2 regions of the Brachybacterium sp. Marseille-Q7125 genome follow, and region 2 is predicted to be linked to the other one. Evidence: riboswitches for the same ligand, from Rfam matches in the RefSeq annotation. Region 2 holds a riboswitch; the other holds the start of a gene.

Region 1 (4,778 bases), on a different contig from region 2:
AGGGTCACGGCTTCCCCGCCCGCCAGACGCACGGCGCGCAGCGCATCGCGGTCATCCAGGGTGCCGGGGAAGGTCACCACGCCGATGCGCATCAGTTCTCCTCGACGTCGATCGCCACGACGTCCTCGATCACGGGGTTGGATAGCAGCGTGGTCGCGGCCTCGCGCAGCTGGGCGAGGACCTCGTCGGTCACCTTGCCGTCCACCTCGAGCTCGAACCGCTTGCCCTGCCGCACCGAGGAGATCCCCTCGAAGCCGAGCCGCGGCAGCGCGGCGGCGACCGCCTTGCCCTGCGGGTCGAGGATCTCGGGCTTCGGCATCACGTGGACCACGACGCGTGGCATGGGCACTCTCCTGAGAGCGAGGGGCCGCCGGGGCGGCGGGGGACGGGCTGCAGTCTCCGGCCGCGGGTGTGCGGCGCGGGAGGGGCCGATGGGACCGGCGCGGGCCGGTCAGCAGCGACCGCCTCATCGTACCGGGCGCACGGCCATGGGCTGCAGCCCGCGGGCCGACGGGGGTAGGTTCGAGATGCACCCGTCACGAGATGTGCGTGTCCTCTCAGATGCGCCTGTCCCTCAGATGCACCTGACGCTGCGTCGCACCCGTCACCGAGCGGCGCGCACGCCGTAGAGCTGGAGGCTCCGATGAAGATCCGTCACCTCGTCCATTCCTGCCTGCTCATCGAGATGGCGGGCCGACGTCTGCTCGTAGACCCCGGATCCTTCTCCGGCGAGGCCGTGCGGGCCCTGCCGCAGGAGGTCCTGGCCGGACTGGATGCAGTCCTCATCACGCATCAGCACCCCGATCACGTGGACCCCGAGCTGCTGGGGGACGTGCTCGCCGCAAGCCCCGACGCTGTCGTGCTCGCCGAACCGGAGGCCGCGGCCCAGCTGCTCAGTCAGGAGGAGGCCGACGGGGGTGCCCCGGCGTCCGGCACCGCCGCGGGGTCCGGCACCACCTCGGCCGACGGGTCGGCAGGTGCCGTGCCGCGGGAGCGGCTGGTGCCGCTTGCCGCCGGGGAGCGCCATGAGCTGTCGGCCGTAGGGGAGGAGGCGGCGCTTGAGATCCGCGCCGTCGGCGGCCGCCACGCGATCATCCACCCGGACATCCCGCGGGTGGGCAACACCGGCCTCGTGCTGAGCGCCGGGGACGGGCCGCGTCTGGGCATCACCGGTGACTCGCTCGAGCCCGTCGAGGAGTTCCACGGCATCGACGTGCTGGCCTTCGCCGTCACCGCGCCATGGTCGAAGATGTCCGAGACCATCGACTTCCTGCGCGCCGTGGGGCCGCGCCTGGCGCTGCCGGTGCACGATGCGGTGGCCAGCCCCGGCGGGCGAGCGATCTACCTGCGGCAGTCCACCGCCCTCGCCCCTGAGGGTACCGAGGTGAGGGACTGGCCCGGCGGCGAGCGTGTCGTCGAGGTGTGAGCGCCGGGCCGGGCCGGACGGGGAGCGTGTCGTCGAGGTGTGAACGCCGGGGCGGGAGCGCGAGATGCCCGGCTCAGCCGCGCAGCCCCGCTTGACACGTCCCCGTAGCTTCTCCGGCCCGGCCTCACACGCGGCTGCGGCTTCCCGCCCCCGCCTGACACGCCGCCCCGGCCTTGCCAGCGCCCTCTCGGCTCGTCCCCGGCTCAGTTCCCCGGCCCCGCTCAACACGCCGCCGCAGCTCGTCGAGTGCACCGATTCGTGGCAGGTTCGCCTCATATCGGTGCACTCGGCGGGCGTGTCGCGGGGGAAGGTGGCGATTTCGGCGGGCGTGTCGCGGGGAAGGTGACGACTTCGGCGGGCGTGTCGCGGGGAGGAGCGCGGGCACGCGCATGTGGCCGGGCCGACGACCGGACCGGGTGAGGACCGCAAGTGGGGACTGAGTCGCTTCTCGCGGTAGGGTCGATTGCGTGCACGGGAGTCCGGTGAACCGGGCTGAGAGGGCGTTGTGAACGCCGACCGTAGAACCTGATCCGGATCATGCCGGCGCAGGGAGCTCCTCGCGGCGATGGTCGTCGCGAGTCCGTGCCGCCGATCGAAAGGCACGGACCGTGACCAGCACGACTAGCCCTGCCACCTTCCCGACCGACCATGATGCCGCCACGCGCGCGGAACTCACCGCCACGCCGCTCGGCTTCGGCGTGGGTGCCCGCGTCACCGCCGCGGTCATGGCCGACGACTATTCCCGCATCCTGGTGGACGTGCTCAGCCGACTGGACACCACGGGGCTGACGCTCGAGACCGGTGATGTCTCCACCTACGCCGGCGGGCACGAAGCGAACCTCCAGCGCTGGCTCGTCGACCTGGCCGCGGATCTCGCGGCCACGGAGCACCACGCCTCCCTGCAGATCCTGCTGTCCCGCGGATGTCCCGGGGAAGTGGAGTGCGAGCTGCCCGGCGGAGCCGGTCCGCGCAGCGTCGACATGCCGCCGGTGCGACGCACCGGGCGCTGGGCATCGGCTGAATGGGCGCTGTACCCCCTCGCGGACCAGGCTCTCTCCGACGGTGAGGAGCCGGACCATATGCGCGACATCTACGCCGCGATCGATCATGCGAAGGAGCTGGGCACCTTCCGCGAATCGCAGCACTTCGTCACCCGCCTGGAAGGAGACGTGGGCGAGGTGATCGCGACGGCCCTGGCCGGCTGGGTCCTCGTCGGGCGCAGCGTCCAGCACGTCACCAGCCACCTCACGATCTCGCTGAACAGCCCCTCGCATGACCGACGCCGCACCGGGGAGACCGACCGATGAGCACCCCCGCCTCCTCCGCCACCCCGCACGCCGACGACCGCGCGCAGGGCCGGATCACACTGCGCGAGATCGTGCTGATCGTGGTCCTCGGCGTCGTCTTCGGCTTCCTGTACTGGGTATTCGTCCAGGCCTGGAACCTGCTCGCGATCGCGATGGGACCGGCCGGGGACCTCGCTCAGCATGTCCTGTCCGGCAGCTGGCTGCTGGTGGCACCGGTGGCGCTGGCGGTCCTGCGCCGCCCGGGCGTGGGCATCCTGGCGGAGATCCTCGCCGCTGTGGTCGAGGTCGTGTTCCTCGGCAGCCCGGTGGGGCCGATGCTGCTGATCTCCGCGACTCTGCAGGGCCTGGGCAGCGAGATACCCTTCGCGCTGACCGGATACCGACGCTTCACCTGGGGAGTCTTCGCCGCTTCCGGCGCGCTCGGCGCGGGTCTGGTGTTCTTCTGGACCGCGTTCCGGATGGGCTGGTACGGCCAGGACATCCTCGTGCTGCGCCTGGTGATGCAGGTGATCTCCGGGCTCGTGCTCGGCGGGCTGCTGGCCAAGGTGCTCGTGCGCGGCCTGGAGCGCACCGGGGTGGTCTCCGACTTCCCCGTCGGAGCCCGGTCGCCCGCGGATGCGACCCCGCGGCGTCGTGTCCACTGAGCCGTTCCCCGTCGGATCCCCGGCTCAGCGGGAGGCGGACCGTCTGATCGTCCGCGCCGAGGAGCTCGAGGTGGTCCTTCCTGACGGCCATGGCGTGGGGCCCTGGTCCGCTGAGATCCGCGCCGGCGAGCAGGTGCTCCTGCTGGGCCCCAGCGGCAGCGGGAAGTCGACGCTGCTGCGCACGCTGGCCGGTGCGATCCCCTCCCACCAGCGCGGATGGGTCAGGGGGACGGTGCAGGTGGACGGTATCGATCCCGTGTCCGGCGGCGTGCTCGCCGTCGCCGGGCGCGTGGGCTACCTCGGTCAGGATCCCTCCGCCGGGGTGTGTCTGCCGCGGGTGGATGAGGATGTGGCACTGCCGCTCGAGAACAGTGCGGTCGACGCTCGGTGCATCGGCCCGCGGGTCGAGGCCGCACTCGCCGCCGTGCACGGTGAGCAGCTCGCCGAGCGAGCTTCCTCGACCCTCTCGGGCGGGGAGCTGCAGCGCGTAGCGCTCGCTGCCGCCCAGGTCTCCGGCCCTTCGCTGCTGCTGCTCGACGAGCCCACTGCGATGCTGGACGCCCCCGCGATCCGGGCTGTGCGCAGCGCCGTCGAGACTGCTCTGGCCACGACCAGGCCGGCCATGATCCTCGTCGAGCACCGCCTCGATGAGTGGGCGGGGGAGCAGGGCCTGGAGGGGCTGCCCGGCCGGACCATCGCGCTAGACCGATCGGGCCACGTGATCGCCGACGGGCCGACGGGACAGGTGCTGGACGAGCACGCCGAGGCGCTGCGCGAGGCTGGATGCTGGCTGCCCCAGCAGTTCGAGCACGACCATGCCCGACCTTCCTCCGGACCGGCACCAGAGCCGCCCGCGAGCCCGGAGGATCCCGTGCTCACGATGCGCGACGCGACGCTGTCCCGCGGGGCGGTGCCCGTGCTGGAGAACGTGGACCTCGACGTGCATGCGGGTCGCGTCCTCGCCGTGGTGGGACGCAACGGCGCAGGGAAGTCCACGCTACTGGGAGCGCTGTCACGGTTGGATGCGCCCACGGCCGGACTGATCGAGGGCGGCGCCGCGGGGCTGGTCTTTCAGCGTCCCTCCGCGCAGTTCGTGGCCGACACCGTCCGGGAGGAGCTCGCTGCCTCGGGAGCGGACGATGAGCACGTAGAGCAGATGCTGCGCACCCTGGACCTGGTCGAGCAGGCGGAGCAGAGCCCACACCGGCTCTCCGGCGGGCAGCAGCGACGCCTGTCCGTCGGGGCGATGCTGCTCACCGAGCGTCCCGTGCTGCTGGCCGATGAGCCGGGCTTCGGCCTGGACCGCGCCGCCGCCCGGACCGTCGCGGACCTGCTGTGCGCCGCAGCGCGCGAGGGCCGGGCCGTGGCGCTGTCCACCCACGACCTGCATCTGGTGCAGTC
Region 2 (4,778 bases):
CGCAGCTCGCGGCGCTGCCGGGGCGCGATGGCCTGCCGGAGGGTGATGCGGCGACGCTGGCGCGCACGGTGATGGATTTTGAGACCCGCCTGGCGGCCTGCCACGTGGATGTGGTCCGGGTGCGGGACCGCGAGAAGTCGCACAACCCGATGGATGCCGCCCAGCGCACGGAGCTGGCGCCGGCCTTCCCGTGGGACGCGTTCTTCACGGGCACCGGCGCTCCCGCCGCGGCCATCGAGGTGGTCTCCGTCAGCCAGCCGGAGTACGTCACGGCCGCGGCGCAGCTGCTGGCCGATGAGCAGCTGCCGGTGCTGCGCGCCTGGCTCATGCTGCACGCCGTCTCCTCCTACGCCCCGTATCTCACCGAGGCGCTGGTGGCGGAGGATTTCGCCTTCAGCGGGAAGGTGCTCTCCGGGGCGGAGGAGCTGCGGGAGCGGTGGAAGCGGGGCGTCGCCTTCGTCGAGGGCGTGGTCGGTTTCGCCGTCGGCCAGGAGTATGTGGCCGAGCACTTCCCGCCCGCGCATAAGGAGCGGATGGACGAGCTGGTGGAGGCGCTGCTGGCCGCCTACCGCGACTCCATCTCCAACCTGGAGTGGATGACTCCGGCAACGCGCGAGAAGGCGCTCGAGAAGCTCGAGAAGTTCACTCCGAAGGTGGGCTACCCGGAGAAGTGGCGCACCTACGAGAAGCTGACGGTGGTGCCGGGGGATCTGGTGGCCACGCTGCGATCCTCCCGCCGTTTCGAGGCGGAGTTCGAGTATGCGAAGGTGCTGGGCCCGGTCGATGAGACCGAATGGCATATGACCCCGCAGACGGTCAACGCCTACTACAACCCGGGGGCGAACGAGATCGTGTTCCCCGCGGCGATCCTGCAGCCGCCGTTCTTCGACGCCGAGGCCGATGACGCCGTGAACTTCGGGGGGATCGGCGCGGTGATCGGCCACGAAGTGGGGCACGGCTTCGATGACCAGGGCTCGAAGTTCGATGGTGACGGCACCCTGCGCTCCTGGTGGACGCCGGAGGATCGCGAGGCCTTCGAAACCCTCGCGGCGCGTCTGGTGGAGCAGTACTCGCAGCTGTCCCCCCGGGAGCTCGATGACAGCCATACCGTCAACGGCGCCCTGACCATCGGCGAGAACATCGGGGACCTGGGCGGGCTGTCCATCGCGGTGAAGGCCTATCTGGCCAGCCGCAGCGAGTCGGAGGTCCGCGAGGAGCTCGATGGGATGACGGGTCTGCAGCGCGTGTTCTGGTCCTGGGCCACGGTGTGGCGCGGGAAGAACCGTCCGCAGGAGGCGATCCGACGCCTGGCGATCGACCCGCACTCCCCCGCCGAGTTCCGCTGCAACACCGTGGCGAGCCATCTCGAGGAGTTCCACACGGCCTTCGGCGTCGTCCCAGGTGATGGCATGTACTGCGCCCCCGAGGACCGGGTGAGCATCTGGTGAGGCCTGAGACCCCGTTCTATGTGGGCACCACCCGCCCCTCCTCCGTGGGGTGGACGCGCATCGGCGTGACAATGCTCGCGGGAGTGGCGGTGGCGCTGCTGATGCTGCAGCGCGGGAACGCCCCGGCGGCGGTGGCGGGCATCGTGATCTTCGCGCTGCTGGCGCTGTGGACGTGGATGACTCAGCACACCCGCTTCATCGTCGACGGCCACGGGGTCACGGTGAGCCTGGGCGGGTTCTGGCCGCAGAAGCCCTGGCCGCTCGCGGATTTCCGCACCGTCCAGCTGCGGGACATTCCGCAGTCCCGCACCGGTGTGAGCGTGGGCGGCTACGGCTGGCGGCGCACCACCGTGATCACCCCGGAGCCGGAGGAGCTCGCCCCCGTCGGCTCCCGCAAGATCTTCACCCTGCGGGAGAACCGGGCGCGCTACCGGGCGCTCGTGACCCGGCCGGGGCTGATGGTGGAGATCATCGGGCATGAGGCTCCGCATTACCTCATCAGCCCCGAGGATCCGGTAGCGACGGCCGAGGCGGTGGACCAGGCGATCCGCGCCCGCCGCTAGAGGTAGACTGCCTGATCGTCATCCGCTGACAGGGGAGCACCATCGGGTGCTGAGAGTGCGCATCCGCGCAGACCCTCGAACCTGATCCGGTCAACACCGGCGTAGGGAGTCGGGAATTCCGCACAGCACAGAGTGTGCCGTGCGCCCCTTCCATGAGGAAGGAGACGAGATGACTGAGACGACCGAGACCACCGGCACATCCGCCACCACGGGGGGCCGACGGGCCGGCTCCTGGCGCACGATCGACCTGCTGGTCACCGTGCTGATCGGCGCCGCCTTCGGGGTCGCATTCCTGGGCTACGGCCAGCTGTACACCCTGATCGGCCCGCTCACCTCGGCGTTCAAGCCTGCCGAGGGCCTGCTGATGGGGATCTGGTTCCTGCCCGCGATGGTCGCGATGCTCCTGGTGCGCAAGCCCGGGGCGGCGCTGCTGGCGGAGATGATCGCCGCCGTGCTGTCGATGCTGCTCGGCTCCCAGTGGGGCTGGGGCACCGCGATGTCCGGCCTCGTGCAGGGCATGGGCGTGGAGCTCGCCTTCCTGCTGACCGCCTACCGCCGCTTCACCCTGCCGGTCGCGATGCTGGGCGGCGTGATCGCCGCGGCGGTGGAGTGGCTGTACGAGAAGTTCTCCTACTACCAGGACATGGCCTGGAGCGCCTCGTTCCTCATGCTCGCCATGTGCCTGATCTCCGGCGCTGTGCTGTGCGGCCTGCTGGGCTGGGCGGCGAGCCGTGCCCTGGTCGCCACCGGGGCGGTGGACACCCTCGCCGCCGGGCGGGAGCACTCGCGCGCCGCGGCGGTGTGAGCAGCCCGCACCCCACCACCGGCCTCGCCCTGCGGGTGGCGGGGCTCTCCTGGCGTCCGCTCACGCGGCAGGAGCCCACGATCGACGGGCTCGACCTGGAGATCCCCGCCGGGCAGAAGGTGCTGCTGACGGGCGCGAGCGGCAGCGGGAAGTCCACGGTGCTGCGGGCGCTGGCGGGTCTGCTGGATCCCGAGGACGGCGAGGGCCGGGGGCTGCCTGCCCCGCCGTCCCGGCCCGGCGAGCGCGGCCTGCTGCTGCAGAATCCCGCGCATGCGCTGGTCGCCGTGTCGATCACGCGGGATGTGGCGTTCGGGCCGGAGAACGCGGCGCTGCCTCGGCCGCAGATCCACGAGCGAGCCCGCGCCGCCCTTGCGGCGGCGCGGGTTCAGCTGGATCCGCGGCGCGCCCCGCTGGATTCGTCCGGTGGCCAGCAGCAGCGCATCGCTCTGGCCGGGTCGCTGGCGCTGGACCCGCAGGTGATGCTGCTGGATGAGCCGACGAGCATGCTCGATGCGGCGACGGCCCGCGAGGTGCGCGAGGCGGTCCTCGAGGCGGCCGAGGGCAGCACGCTGGTGCTCGCCGAACACCGCTTTGCTGACTGGGTTCCGCACATGGACCGGATGATCGTGCTCGGGGATCGAGCACGGATCCTCGCCGACGGGCCGCCCGACCAGGTGCTCGCCGAGCAGCGGGGCCTGCTCGAAGAGCTCGGCGTGCTCGCCGCTGATTCCGGCGCCTTGGATCGGACCGCCACCGCAGCATCGACAGCACAGTCTCACGCCGAGGGCACGTCCCAGTCGACCAGCACCGAGGTGGCGGCCCTGCATCAGGTGACGGTGCCGCAGCGAGGCCTGCTCACCCCGGTGGACCTCTCGGTTCCGGCCGGGAGCATCACGGCGCTCACCGGCCCGAGCGGTGCCGGGAAGACGACGGTGCTGCGCACCCTGCTTGGGGAGATGAGCCCAGGCACCGGCAGCGCGCATCGGCCGCCGCGTGAGCGCATCGCCGCGGTGCCGCAGGATCCCGCGCACTCCTTCGTCGCCTCGACGGTGCGCGAGGAGCTGCTGGCCTCCCCCTGGGCGGATGATGAGCAGCTCGCGCAGCACCTGCTGGAGCGAGCCGGCCTCGCACACCTGCAGGGGGCGCAGCCGCATCGTCTCTCCGGCGGGGAGCAGCGGCGTCTCGCGATCGCCGCGGCGCTCGCCCAGCAGCCGGATCTGCTGGTGCTCGATGAGCCGACGGTGGGCCTGGACGCCGCACGCCGCGCCGAGGTCGCCGCCCTGCTGCGGGAAGCCGCGGCGGAGGGCTGCGCAGTGCTGATCGCGACGCACGATGCGGAGATCATCGAACTCGCGGACCGCCATATCTCCCTGCCCGCCCCGGCGGCGGAGCCGCCGCTCACACTCCCCCGCCCGATCCCCGCGGATCACCTGAATCCCCTGACGCTCAGCCTGATCGGCATTCTCGCGCTGATCGGTTCCTTCGCAGTGCAGACCTGGCAGGGCGGGCTGCTGGCCCTCGCCCCGACGGTGCTGCTCGCGCCGCTCGCGGTCCGGACCCTGCGCGGCGGCGCGCTGCGGATGCTGCCGGTGCTGCTGTCTGCCGCGGGGCTCGCCTGGACCACGGCCCTGCTGGGCGATGCGCCCTCGCTCTCGCGCGAGGCCTGGCTCGTCGGGCTCAAGGAGGCTGCGCGGATCACCGCATTCGTCGCTCCCGGGGTGCTCGCGCTCGGCAGTGTGCAGCCCACACCGCTCGGCGATGCGGTGGCGCAGCATCTGCGGGCACCGGCCCGCGTGGTCGCGGCCTCCGTGGTGGCGCTCGTGCGGGTCTCTCACCTGGGGCGCCAATGGGACATCCTCACCGCCACCCGGGTTCGACGGGGCCTCGGTACCCGCCGCTCGCCGCGACTGCTCGCGAGCAGCACCCTCGCACTGCTCATCGACACGCTGCGCGGCGCCGAGC

The links. Region 2 has a riboswitch for thiamine pyrophosphate ahead of MU407_RS06910 (ECF transporter S component). Riboswitches for the same ligand answer to the same signal wherever they lie in the genome.
Positions count from the first base shown of each region.
Region 1: it holds a riboswitch for thiamine pyrophosphate, as region 2 does, so the genes downstream of both, MU407_RS14420 (Ykof family thiamine-binding protein) here and MU407_RS06910 (ECF transporter S component) in region 2, are expected to answer to the same signal.

Region 1 covers NZ_JALLAL010000001.1:11,415-16,192, forward strand. Annotated here, with positions in the region: gene purQ (phosphoribosylformylglycinamidine synthase subunit PurQ) at 1-92, opposite strand, end outside; gene purS (phosphoribosylformylglycinamidine synthase subunit PurS) at 92-343, opposite strand; gene MU407_RS00080 (MBL fold metallo-hydrolase) at 644-1,426, shown strand; TPP riboswitch at 1,888-1,995, shown strand; gene MU407_RS14420 (Ykof family thiamine-binding protein) at 2,035-2,733, shown strand; gene MU407_RS00090 (ECF transporter S component) at 2,730-3,377, shown strand; gene MU407_RS00095 (ATP-binding cassette domain-containing protein) at 3,367-4,778, shown strand, end outside.
Region 2 covers NZ_JALLAL010000020.1:34,334-39,111, reverse strand. Annotated here, with positions in the region: gene MU407_RS06920 (M13-type metalloendopeptidase) at 1-1,448, shown strand, start outside; gene MU407_RS06915 (hypothetical protein) at 1,445-2,011, shown strand; TPP riboswitch at 2,032-2,136, shown strand; gene MU407_RS06910 (ECF transporter S component) at 2,181-2,816, shown strand; gene MU407_RS06905 (ATP-binding cassette domain-containing protein) at 2,813-4,778, shown strand, end outside.